DNA from 2 places in the Pseudomonas khavaziana genome. Region 2 is predicted to be linked to the other one. Evidence: predicted binding sites of a transcription regulator. Region 2 holds the regulator's gene; the other holds the start of a gene.
What was found. The regulator FliA, encoded in region 2, starts transcription of late flagellar genes. The targets are predictions, from matches to a motif close to CTAAAGTTTNNNNNNNNNNNGCCGNTAA.
Positions count from the first base shown of each region.

Region 1: QYQ93_RS28435 (methyl-accepting chemotaxis protein) is a predicted target of FliA. The motif match lies at 4,044-4,071, and genes of this name have one in related genera.

Region 1 covers NZ_CP129946.1:6,331,857-6,337,826, forward strand. The annotation lists gene QYQ93_RS28420 (YifB family Mg chelatase-like AAA ATPase) at 1-352, shown strand, start outside; gene QYQ93_RS28425 (TetR/AcrR family transcriptional regulator) at 359-934, opposite strand; gene QYQ93_RS28430 (ABC transporter six-transmembrane domain-containing protein) at 1,049-1,963, shown strand; gene QYQ93_RS28435 (methyl-accepting chemotaxis protein) at 1,967-3,943, opposite strand; gene QYQ93_RS28440 (LysR substrate-binding domain-containing protein) at 4,122-5,042, opposite strand; gene QYQ93_RS28445 (NorM family multidrug efflux MATE transporter) at 5,197-5,970, shown strand, end outside.
Region 2 covers NZ_CP129946.1:4,628,598-4,634,567, reverse strand. The annotation lists gene flhA (flagellar biosynthesis protein FlhA) at 1-1,528, shown strand, start outside; gene flhF (flagellar biosynthesis protein FlhF) at 1,540-2,856, shown strand; gene fleN (flagellar synthesis regulator FleN) at 2,962-3,795, shown strand; gene fliA (RNA polymerase sigma factor FliA) at 3,792-4,532, shown strand; gene QYQ93_RS20515 (chemotaxis response regulator CheY) at 4,702-5,076, shown strand; gene QYQ93_RS20510 (protein phosphatase CheZ) at 5,095-5,883, shown strand; gene QYQ93_RS20505 (chemotaxis protein CheA) at 5,895-5,970, shown strand, end outside.

The sequences.
Region 1 (5,970 bases), 1.7 Mb from region 2:
CTTGCACCTGACCGTAGCCCGGGAGACCACCGTGCTGAACCCCTCCCAGCAGGCCGGCGACACCACCGCTCAGGCATCCGCCCAGGTGGCCGAGGCCCGGGAGCGCCAGCAACAGCGCCAGGGCTGTGCCAATGCGTTCCTGGATCTGCCTGGACTACGCGAACACTGCCGCTTGGAGAAAGCCGATGAACACTGGCTGGAGAGCGCCTGTGAACGGCTGACGTTATCCCTGCGCGCAGCACACAGGTTACTCAAGGTAGCGCGTACGCTTGCGGACCTTGAGCAAGTAGACGGCATCGTTCGCCATCATTTGGCGGAGGCATTGCAGTACCGACCGGCCGCGATTGGCTAGCAGCGGTCAGGAGAACCCCAGCAGCGGCCTCGCCACTTCCAGCACCTCATCCAATGCCGCTTCTGCCGACTCGGTGGAAGGCTTGAGCATCAGGTCATCGGCATAGCCCATCGCCATGGCAAAAATCTGCCGTGCAGCGCGTTGGGGCGACTCGCAGTGAAACGCGCCGGAGGCAACGCCGCGCTCGATCACCTCGGCAAGCATGCCTTGCCATTGAGCGTTGATCGCCAGGTAAGCCTGGGCCATTTGCCCGTCGTGCATGGCCTCGTCCCAGGCGTCGAGCCAGAGCGCCCAACCGGCATCGGCAGTGCTGGGCAGGCAGTCGTGCAAGAACCCCACGAGCGCCTCCTGCGGTGGCGCATCGGCCAAGGGCTCGCGCACTTCGTCCAATTGCTCATTGGCAAAACGCACAAAGGCTTCGCGGCGCAGTTCATTCCAGTCGCTGAAGTAGTGATAAACGTGACTGCGCGACAGCCCGGCATGTTCGGCCAGGTCACGGGTGGATACATCGGCAAAACCCTTGCTGCGAAACAGCTCCAGGGCGGCGGCGATGATCTGGTCTTTACGGTCGATACGCGACATAGAGCAATTCCTTCGAGCGTGGACAGATAAACGGCGCTTGCTTTTTGAGCGATCGCTCAAGGATACTTGAGCAGTCGCTCAATAATAGCGTCTATCACTCCTTTGGTGCACCCCATGACATCCGTCACCCCACACATTCTGATCGAAGAAAGCAAGAAAATCGGCCAACAGTCCGCCAGTCAGACGCTCAAAGCTATTGCCAAAGCCTATCCCGGCAAGCTGTCATGCACCTTGTCGCTGGTGGCGCTGGAGAACGCACTGTTGTTGGCTTACCCGCTGTTTGCCGGGTTCGCGGTGGATTCGATTATCCGCGGCGATACCACCAGTGCGTTGCTCTATGCCGCCGTGGTCATGGCGTTCTGGGCCGTAGGGGCGGCACGACGGGCACTGGACACGCGCACGTTCACGCGCATTTATGCCGACCTCGCGGTGCCGGTCATTCTCAACCAGCGCCTACAGAACCACAGCACCTCGAAATCGGCGGCACGGGTGGTACTAGCACGGGAGTTTGTCGACTTTTTTGAAAAACACGTGCCAACCATTGCCACGGCGTTGGTATCGATTGTGGGCGCGGCGGTGATGTTGATCGTGATTGAACCATGGGTAGGCATGGCATGCCTGGCCGCGCTGCTGCTGTGCATCACCTTGTTGCCACGCTTTGCCGAACGTAATCAGGCGCTGCACGAGCGCCTGAACAACCGCTTGGAAAAAGAGATCGGCCTGGTCGAAAAGGTCGGCGCGCCAACCCTGCGACGCCATTACCAGGTGCTGTCACGCCTGCGTATCTGGCTGTCAGACCGCGAGGCCGCGGCGTTCCTGTTTATCGGCGCGATCGCAGCCTTACTGTTCGTGGTTGCGATCAGCCAGTTGGCCATGACCCCAGCGGTCAAGGCTGGCCACATCTACGCGGTCATGACCTATCTGTGGACCTTCGTCACCAGCCTGGACGAAGCGCCAGGCATGGTCGACCAACTGGCGCGGCTCAAAGACATCGGCAAGCGCGTGGACCCAGGGCTTGGGGAGCCCTGAACCTCAACGAAACCGGTCGACCTCCTGACGCAAGCCAGCCGCCAAGGTCTCCAGCTCCTTGGCGGTAACCGCCAGGTTCGACACCACTTCGCGCTGCTCGCTGTTGGCCAGTGCAATGCTCTGCAAGTTGCTGCTGAGCAATGTGGCAGTACTGCTTTGCTCTTGGGTCGCGGTGTTGATCGCAGCGAACTGCTGGCCGGCCGAGCGGCTTTGCTCGTCGATGCGCGCCAGGGCCGAGGCCACGGCGGCGTTACGCGATAGGCCTTCCTGCATCAGCACATTGCCGTGTTCCATGGTGCTGATGGCATTGCCGGTTTCCTGCTGGATGCTCTGGATCATCGTGGAAATTTCATCGGTGGCCTGACGGGTGCGCGACGCCAGGTTGCGCACCTCGTCGGCGACCACGGCGAAACCCCGACCCTGCTCACCGGCGCGGGCGGCTTCGATGGCGGCGTTGAGCGCCAGCAGATTGGTCTGTTCAGCGATGGACGTGATTACGCCAACGATCCCGCCGATTTCCTGGGAGCGCTGGCCCAGGGTGTTGATCACCGCAGCGGTGCTGTTCAGGGCGGTGGCGATATGCTCCAGGGAGGATGACGCCTCCTGCATCGAGTCGCGGCCAATGCGGGTCTGCTGGGCATTTTCTTGCGCCAGGCGCTCGGTGTTGCCCATGTTGTCGGCGATGTTCAACGAAGTGGCGCTGAATTCTTCCACCGCGCCGGCCATGCTGGTGATTTCGCCAGACTGCTGCTCCATGCCTTCATAGGCACCACCGGACAAACCTGACAGCGCCTGGGCGCGGCTGTTGACCTGTTCGGCAGCGTTGCGGATATGGGAAACCATGGTCGACAGCGCGTCGCCCATCTGGTTGAAGCTACGCGCCAACTGGCCGATCTCGTCATGGCTGGACACGTTGAGGCGTGCGCTCAAGTCACCCGCGCCCAGGGCTTCTGCCTGGCGAACCAGGTCGCTCAGTGGCGCCAGCTTGCTGCGCAACAGCCACACCGTGGCACCCACTGCCAGCAACATCGCCAGCACACTGCCGATTACCAGGCGGATACCGACTTCCCAAGTCACGGCGCGAATCTCAGCCTTGGGCATGCTCGCTACCACCGCCCATGGGCCGCCGTCGAACGGCACCGAAACGCTGTAGAAGTCCTCGTGCTTGTCGCTCCAGAAGCGGCCAGCTCCCGGTTTCTTTGCCAGGTCGAGCATCACCGCAATGGCCTCATCCGGCGCCTGCACGCCAGCTGGCGCCACCAACCAGTGTTTCTGCTCATCAAGCAGCGCAAGGGAGCCTGTCTGGCCAATACGGAAGCGTTTGAGATTTTCAAACTGGGCATTCTGGGCGTCGGTGTAATCAAAACCGATGAACAGCACGGCGATGACCTTGCCGCTGCTGTCCCGCACCGGGCTGTATTGGGTCATGTAGGAACGGTCGAACAACACCGCACGACCGATATAGGTCTGCCCCTCGGCAACGCGCTGGTAAGCCGCGCCCTGACGGTCCAGCACAGTGCCGATGGCGCGGTTGCCATCCTGCTTGGTCAGCGAGGTACTGACGCGGATAAAGTCGTCGCCGCTGCGCACGAACACCGTGGCCACGCCGCCGGACATCTGCTTGAACTCATCCACTTCTTCGAAATTGTTGTTCAGCACCTCGTCGCCCAAGTAAAGGCTCGGGGTCTGCACGCCGGCCACCGCCACCGGCTGGTCAGCACGTACACTCAAGCCGGCGACGAAGCGCTCTTCAAACAGCCCGCTCAAACGCTGGGTACTTTCGCGCAAGGTGCTGTGGAAGGTATTGAGTTGGTCGGCGAGCAAACGCGCCTCGCTGGCCAGGTGTTCCTCACGGGTGTCGAGGTTGGCGGAGTCGAGGGAACGCAGGGCGAAGACGGTACTGCCGCTGATAACGACAGCCAGAATCACGGCGAGTGCGAGACCTAACTGGGAGGCAATCCGGGCACGGGGTTGAGACATGACAGCTCCTGGCCGAGGCCAGGATCATCCTGATCTCTTAGCGCTGCTCGGCAAATTATTCTAGTGGGAAGCGTTGGTGCACGATGGTTCCAACACCCCTTCTTCGGCGGCATTTGCCAATACTTGAGCGAATCACAGGGGTATCGCGCAAACGATTGCACCATGGGCCTGACCATGCTCAATCAAGGCGCTCAACCCGGGGCAATTCCATCGCCTTGACTTCGCCTTGAAGAAACTCCACCAGCCTGCGCAAACGCTCGCCACCGGGGCGGGTTTTCGGCCACACCAGGTAATAATTTTCCCCACTCGCCACTGCCGTTGGCCACGGCAGGCTGAGTCGACCTTGCGCCACATCCTCAGCCACCATCAGCAGATCGCCCATGGAAACGCCATAGCCTCGCGCCGCAGCGATCATGCCCAGTTCGAGGGTATCGAACACTTGCCCGCCCTTGAGGGACACTTGGGATGACAACCCCATGCGCTCCAGCCAGTTGCGCCAGTCGCGACGGTCGGGGGTGGGGTGCAGCAACTCGGCACTCGCTAGCCGGGCCACGTCCCAGGGGCCATCGTCCAGCAGGTTCGGCGCGCCGACGGGGATCAGCAACTCCGGGAACAAGTAACAGGCTTCCCAGTCCGCCGGAAAATGCCCGTAGCTCAACAACACCGCACAGTCGAAAGGCTCCTGATTGAAGTCCACCTCGTCCACGTTCATCCATGCACTGGTCAGTTGCACCTCATTGCCTGGCTGCAAGGCGCGGAAGCGACTCAACCGCGCCAGCAGCCAGCGCATGGTCAATGTGGACGGCGCTTTCATGCGCAGGATGTCATCCTCGGCATTCAGCGTATGACAAGCGCGCTCCAGCGCGGCGAACCCTTCGCGCACCCCGGGCAGCAACAGGCGCGCAGCTTCGGTAAGCTGCAGGTTGCGGCCGCTGCGCTGGAACAGACGGCAGGCGAAATGCTCTTCAAGGGTGCGGATATGGCGGCTGATCGCACTCTGGGTAATGGACAACTCCTGCGCCGCACGGGTGAAGGAGTTGTGTCGCGAAGCGGCTTCAAATGCACGCAAGGCATACAGTGGAGGAAGACGACGAGACATTGGGAAAGATCCGACGGCGCAATATCGGCACCCTACCAGAATCAATCCAGCATGAGTTTTAATCATGCGAATGATCGCATTTATCCTTTTGTGCAGCGGGCGCAAAGGGCCGAGAATCAACCCTCTCCTCCAATCCTCTGACCATTCGAGCGTGATGATCATGCAACATCCGGCACGTACCGAGCTCTGGGCCATTCTGCGGCTGTCGGGGCCGTTGATTGCTTCACAGTTGGCGCACATGCTGATGGTGTTGACCGACACCCTGATGATGGCGCGCCTGAGCCCCGAGGCCCTGGCCGGTGGTGGCCTGGGCGCGGCGAGCTATTCGTTCGTGGCGATCTTCTGCATCGGCGTGATTGCCGCCGTGGGCACCCTGGTCGCCATTCGCCATGGCGCGGGCGATATCGACGGCGCCACGCGCCTGACCCAGGCCGGGCTGTGGCTGGCATGGTTGATGGCTCTGGCGGCGGCATTGCTGCTGTGGAACTTGGAACCGGTGCTGCTGATGTTCGGCCAGACCGAGACCAACGTGCACGCGGCCGGGCAATTCCTGACGATCCTGCCCTTCGCCCTGCCCGGCTACCTGAGCTTCATGGCGCTGCGCGGCTTCACCAGCGCCATCGGCAAAGCCACGCCGGTGATGGTGATCAGCCTGTGCGGTACGGTGGTCAATTACCTGCTCAACCACGCGCTGATCGAAGGCATGTTCGGCCTGCCGAAGCTGGGCCTGATGGGGATTGGCCTGGTGACCGCCATCGTTGCCAATGGCATGGCCCTGGCCCTGATGTGGTACATCCGCAGCAACCGCGCCTACGCGGCCTACCCGCTGAGCACCGGCCTGCTGCGCCTCAATACCCAATACCTGCGCGAGCTGTGGCGCCTGGGCCTGCCGATTGGCGGCACCTATGCAGTGGAGGTCGGGCTGTTC
Region 2 (5,970 bases):
GAGCAAATTTGTGCGCGGTGACGCCATCGCCGGCCTGTTGATTCTGTTTATCAACCTGATCGGCGGTATTGCAGTCGGTATCTTCCAGCACGGCATGACCTTCGGCGATGCCGGCAAGGTGTACGCCTTGCTGACCATCGGTGACGGTTTAGTGGCGCAATTGCCATCACTGTTGTTATCCACAGCGGCGGCCATCATGGTCACCCGTGCTTCGGGCTCCGAAGACATGGGCAAGCAGATCAGCCGGCAGATGTTCGCGTCTCCCAAGGCCTTGGCCGTGGCGGCGGGCATCATGGCGATCATGGGCATCGTGCCGGGCATGCCCCACGTGTCGTTCCTGACCATGGCGGCCTTGGCCGGTGGCGGTGCCTACCTGTTCTGGAAAAAGCAGAACCAGGTCAAGGTCCAGGCCCTGCAGGAGGTTGCACGCCAGCAGGAACTGCTGCCATCCCCGGCCCGCGCCCAGGAAACCAAGGAGTTGGGCTGGGATGACGTGACCCCGATCGACATGATCGGCCTGGAAGTCGGCTACCGCCTGATCCCGTTGGTGGACCGCAACCAAGGCGGGCAATTGCTGGCGCGGATCAAGGGCGTGCGCAAGAAGCTGTCCCAGGACCTGGGCTTTTTGATGCCCACCGTGCATATCCGCGACAACCTCGACCTGGCCCCCAGTGCCTACCGCCTGACCCTTATGGGGGTGATCCTGGCCGAAGCCGAGATCTACCCGGACCGCGAACTGGCGATCAACCCCGGCCAGGTGTTCGGTACCCTCAACGGCATCACCGCCAAAGATCCGGCTTTTGGCCTGGAAGCGGTGTGGATCGAAGTCAGCCAGCGCAGCCAGGCCCAGTCCCTGGGTTACACCGTGGTCGATGCCAGTACGGTGGTCGCCACCCACCTCAACCAGATTCTCTACAAGCACTCCCACGAGCTGATCGGCCATGAGGAAGTCCAGCAATTGATGGGCTTGCTGGCCAAGTCGTCGCCGAAACTGGCCGAAGAGCTGGTGCCGGGCGTGCTGACGCTGTCGCAATTGCTCAAGGTATTGCAGGCGCTGCTGGCCGAACAGGTGCCGGTGCGCGACATTCGCAGCATTGCCGAGGCCATCGCCAACAATGCCGCCAAGAGTCAAGATACTGCCGCTCTGGTGGCGGCGGTGCGCGTCGGATTGTCCCGTGCAATCGTGCAAAGCATTGTAGGCATTGAGTCCGAGCTGCCTGTTATCACCTTGGAGCCAAGGTTGGAACAAATATTGCTCAATAGTATTCAGAAGGCCGGTCAGGGCCAGGAAGAAGGTGTTTTGCTGGAGCCGAGCATGGCTGAAAAGCTGCAGCGTTCGTTGATCGACGCCGCGCAGCGCCAGGAAATGCAGGGCAACCCGGTCATTCTTTTGGTGGCCGGTCCGGTTCGGGCGATGTTGTCGCGCTTTGGACGCCTGGCTGTACCGAATCTGCACGTGTTGGCTTACCAGGAAATTCCTGACAATAAGCAAGTGACTATCGTCGCGACAGTAGGGCCCAATGGCTGAGGTAGTGGGTTATGCAAGTTAAGCGTTTTTTCGCCGCCGATATGCGTCAGGCCATGAAGCTGGTCCGTGATGAGCTGGGCGCCGACGCCGCGATTATCGGTAACCGTCGGATTGCCGGCGGTGTCGAGCTGACGGCTGCGCTGGATTACACGCCCCAGGCCCTGGCCCCGCGTGTGCCGAACATGGAACTCGAAGACGAGCTGCGCAAGACTGCCTCGCGCATTGTGTCGGCCCAGGCTGAACTGAGCATGCGTGGCGACAGCGATGCCAGCACCAATCGCCAATTGTTCGCCGGCCTGCCATTGACCGCCGCCGAGCCGCTGGTAGAACCGACGTTCATCGAGCCACCGCGTCCAGCTGCGCCAGGCCCGGCCGCCGCTGTCGACCAACGTGTGTTCGACTCGATGCGCTTTGAACTCAACGGTCTGCGCGAATTGCTCGAAGTGCAGCTGGGCTCGCTGGCCTGGACGCAACTGCAAGGCAGCAAGCCGCAACAGGCCAACCTCTGGCGTCGCCTGCAACGCATCGGCCTGTCCGGCCCGTTGTCCCGCGATTTGCTGGCCTTGACCGCCGAAGTCGAAGAACCCCGCCAGGCCTGGCGCATGCTGCTGGCGCACTTGGCACGCATGATCGCGACGCCGGAAATCGAACCTCTGGAAGAGGGCGGTGTGATTGCCATGGTCGGCCCTGCCGGCATGGGCAAGACCACCACCCTGGCCAAGCTGGCCGCTCGTTATGTGCTCAAGTACGGCGCACAGAATATCGCCCTGGTGAGCATGGACAGCTACCGCATCGGCGCCCAGGAGCAGCTCAAGACCCTGGGGCGCATCCTCAATGTGCCGGTGACCCACGTCGACCCGGGCCAGTCCCTGGCCAATGCCCTCGACCCGCTGCTGCGCAAGCGCGTGGTGCTGATTGATACCGCCGGCCTGCAAGCCAGCGACCCGGCGCTGCGCATGCAACTCGAAAGCCTGGCCGGGCGTGGCATCAAGTCGAAAAATTACCTGGTGCTTGCAACCACCAGCCAGAAACAGGTTCTTACCGCTGCTTATCACAGTTACAAGCGTTGCGGCCTGGCCGGTTGCATCCTCACCAAGCTCGATGAAACTGCGAGCCTGGGCGAAGTGTTGAGCCTGGCCATCAGCCATGAATTACCGGTCGCCTACCTGACCGACGGGCCGCGGATCCCGGATGATCTGCATCTGCCGCGCCGTCATCAGTTGGTCAGCCGTGCCGTAAGTGTGCAAATGCAAGAAGAGCCTAGCGAGGAAGCGATGGCCGATATGTTCGCCGACCTTTACCACCACCCGGCTAAACGGGTCGGTTAAGGCAGGATGAACACCGTGAAATGTACCTACATCGATGGTCTGCAAGCGATTCACGCGGCCAAGCCATGTAGCCTGCGTCTAAGCAAGACAAGGTAAAGAAATAAAATGGGCAGCATGCATCCCGTACAGGTGATCGCGGTGACCGGCGGCAAAGGTGGCGTCGGCAAAACTAACGTGTCAGTGAATTTGTCCCTGGCCCTGGCAGAGCTTGGCCGTCGCGTCATGCTGCTGGATGCTGACCTGGGCTTGGCGAACGTGGACGTTCTGCTGGGGCTGACACCCAAACACACCCTTGCCGATGTGATCGAGGGCCGCTGTGAGCTGCGCGATGTGCTGCTCCAGGGCCCCGGTGGCATCCGCATCGTGCCGGCGGCCTCGGGCACCCAGAGCATGGTGCACCTGAGCCCCGCGCAGCATGCCGGGCTGATCCAGGCCTTCAGCGATATCGGCGACAACCTCGACGTGCTGGTGATCGACACTGCCGCCGGGATCGGCGAGTCGGTGGTCAGTTTTGTGCGCGCCGCGCAAGAAGTGCTGCTGGTGGTGTGCGACGAACCCACTTCGATCACCGACGCCTACGCGTTGATCAAACTGCTTAATCGTGACTACGGCATGAACCGCTTCCGCGTGCTGGCCAACATGGCCCAAAGCCCGCAGGAAGGGCGCAACCTGTTCGCCAAGTTGACCAAGGTCACGGACCGCTTCCTCGATGTGGCTTTACAATACGTCGGCGCAGTTCCCTATGACGAGTGTGTGCGCAAGGCCGTGCAAAAGCAGCGTGCGGTCTACGAAGCGTTCCCTCGTTCCAAGTGCGCACTGGCGTTCAAGGCCATTGCCCAGAAGGTCGATACCTGGCCATTGCCCGCCAACCCCCGGGGGCATCTGGAATTTTTCGTCGAGCGTTTGGTGCATCAGACGAGCGCAGGACCGGTGCTATGACATCCAGCGGCTACAACCTTTACAAAAAGTCGGCACGTGACAGCCAGGGCGAACTGATCGAGCGTTACGCGCCCCTGGTCAAGCGCATTGCCTATCACTTGTTGGCGCGCCTGCCGGCCAGTGTGCAGGTCGAGGACCTGATCCAGGCCGGCATGATCGGCCTGCTCGAAGTGTCGACCAAATACGACGCGAGCAAGGGTGCGAGTTTCGAGACGTATGCGGGCATCCGCATCCGTGGCGCGATGCTCGATGAAGTGCGTAAAGGGGATTGGGCGCCGCGTTCGGTACACCGCAATACGCGCATGGTCAGTGATGCAATTCGTGCAATTGAAGCAAAAACCGGTCGTGACGCTAAAGATCATGAGGTTGCGGCCGAACTCCAATTGAGTCTCGACGATTATTACGGGATTTTGAACGATACCTTGGGCAGCCGCCTGTTCAGTTTCGACGACCTCTTGCAGGACGGCGAACACGAAGGGCTGCACGAGGACGGCGCGAGTACGCACATGGAGCCTTCGCGCGACCTGGAAGACGAACGTTTCCAGGGCGCGCTGGCCGATGCGATTGCCAACTTGCCGGAACGTGAGCGGCTGGTGCTGGCGCTGTACTACGACGAAGAGCTGAACCTCAAGGAAATCGGTGAGGTCCTGGGGGTCAGTGAGTCGCGTGTCAGCCAGTTGCACAGCCAGTGCGCGGCCCGCTTGCGGGGGCGGTTGGGAGAGTGGCGCGCGCGCTGACAGGCAGTGTGGGGACACTGCAACGCGATACCGCGAAGGTGATAGGCCTTCGCGGGTTTGGCCCGTGGTGCCCCCGGCAGTCCTTTTTGTGTAACGCCTGTTGATTGAAATGGCGCGTCCAGGTGCTGGGCGCGTTTAAGACTGCTTGGAGGTCGAATTGGACAAGAACATGAAAATCCTCATCGTTGATGACTTCTCAACGATGCGGCGGATCATAAAAAACCTGTTGCGTGACCTTGGGTTCACCAACACGGTCGAGGCGGATGACGGCATCACGGCGATTCCGATCCTCAACAGCGGCAGCATCGATTTTCTGGTAACCGACTGGAACATGCCGGGCATGACCGGTATCGATCTGCTGCGCCATGTACGTGCCGATGAAAAACTGCGCAGCCTGCCTGTGTTGATGGTGACCGCTGAAGCCAAGCGTGAACAGATCATCGAAGCCGCCCAAGCCGGGGTCAACGGTTACGTGGTCAAGCCATTCACTGCACTGGCTTTGAAAGAGAAGATTGAAAAAATCTTCGAACGCATCGGTCATTGATGCTGCCACGGGGGAGCTATGGAGCATAACGAATCATCGCAGGCCGACTTCGAGTCGACCCTGAAAAAACATGCTCACCGCTTGGTCGACAGCCTGGAAAAAGGCCAGTTCGCCGATGCGGTGCAGTTGATCCATGAGCTTAACCAGACCCGTGATCGCGGCCTGTATCAGGAAGTGGGCAAGCTCACACGCGAGCTGCACAGTGCGATCGTCAATTTCCAGATTGACCCGCGCATGCCCCAGGCCGAAGAGATTTCGCAAATCACCGACGCCACCGAACGCCTGTCCTATGTGGTCAGGCTGACCGAGGCGGCGGCCAACCGCACCATGGACCTGGTGGAAAACGCCACGCCGTTGGTCAATGGCATGGCCAGCGAAGCCCAGGCCTTGAGCGTTGACTGGGGCCGCTTCATGCGTCGTGAAGTGGGGGCTGAAGAGTTTCGGGAATTGGCCCGTCGGGTCGAAGGTTTCCTGTCGCGCAGCGAGCAGGAAAACCGCACGGTGGCCAGCAACCTCAACGACATCCTGCTCGCCCAGGATTACCAGGACCTCACCGGCCAGGTGATCAAGCGCGTGACCCAGTTGGTCACCGAAGTGGAAAGCAACTTGCTCAAATTGGTGCTGATGGCCGGCCAAGTCGACCGTTTTGCCGGCATCGAGCATGACCGTGAAGCGATCCTCTCGGAAAAAGATCCACAAAAACATCTCGCCAAGGGTGAAGGTCCGCAGATTCATGCCGATAAACGTGAAGACGTTATGTCAGGTCAGGATGACGTAGATGACCTGTTATCCAGTTTAGGCTTCTAAGGAGCACACCCATGAGCTTCGGCGCCGATGAAGAAATCCTTCAGGATTTCCTTGTAGAGGCCGGCGAAATTCTAGAGCAACTGTCCG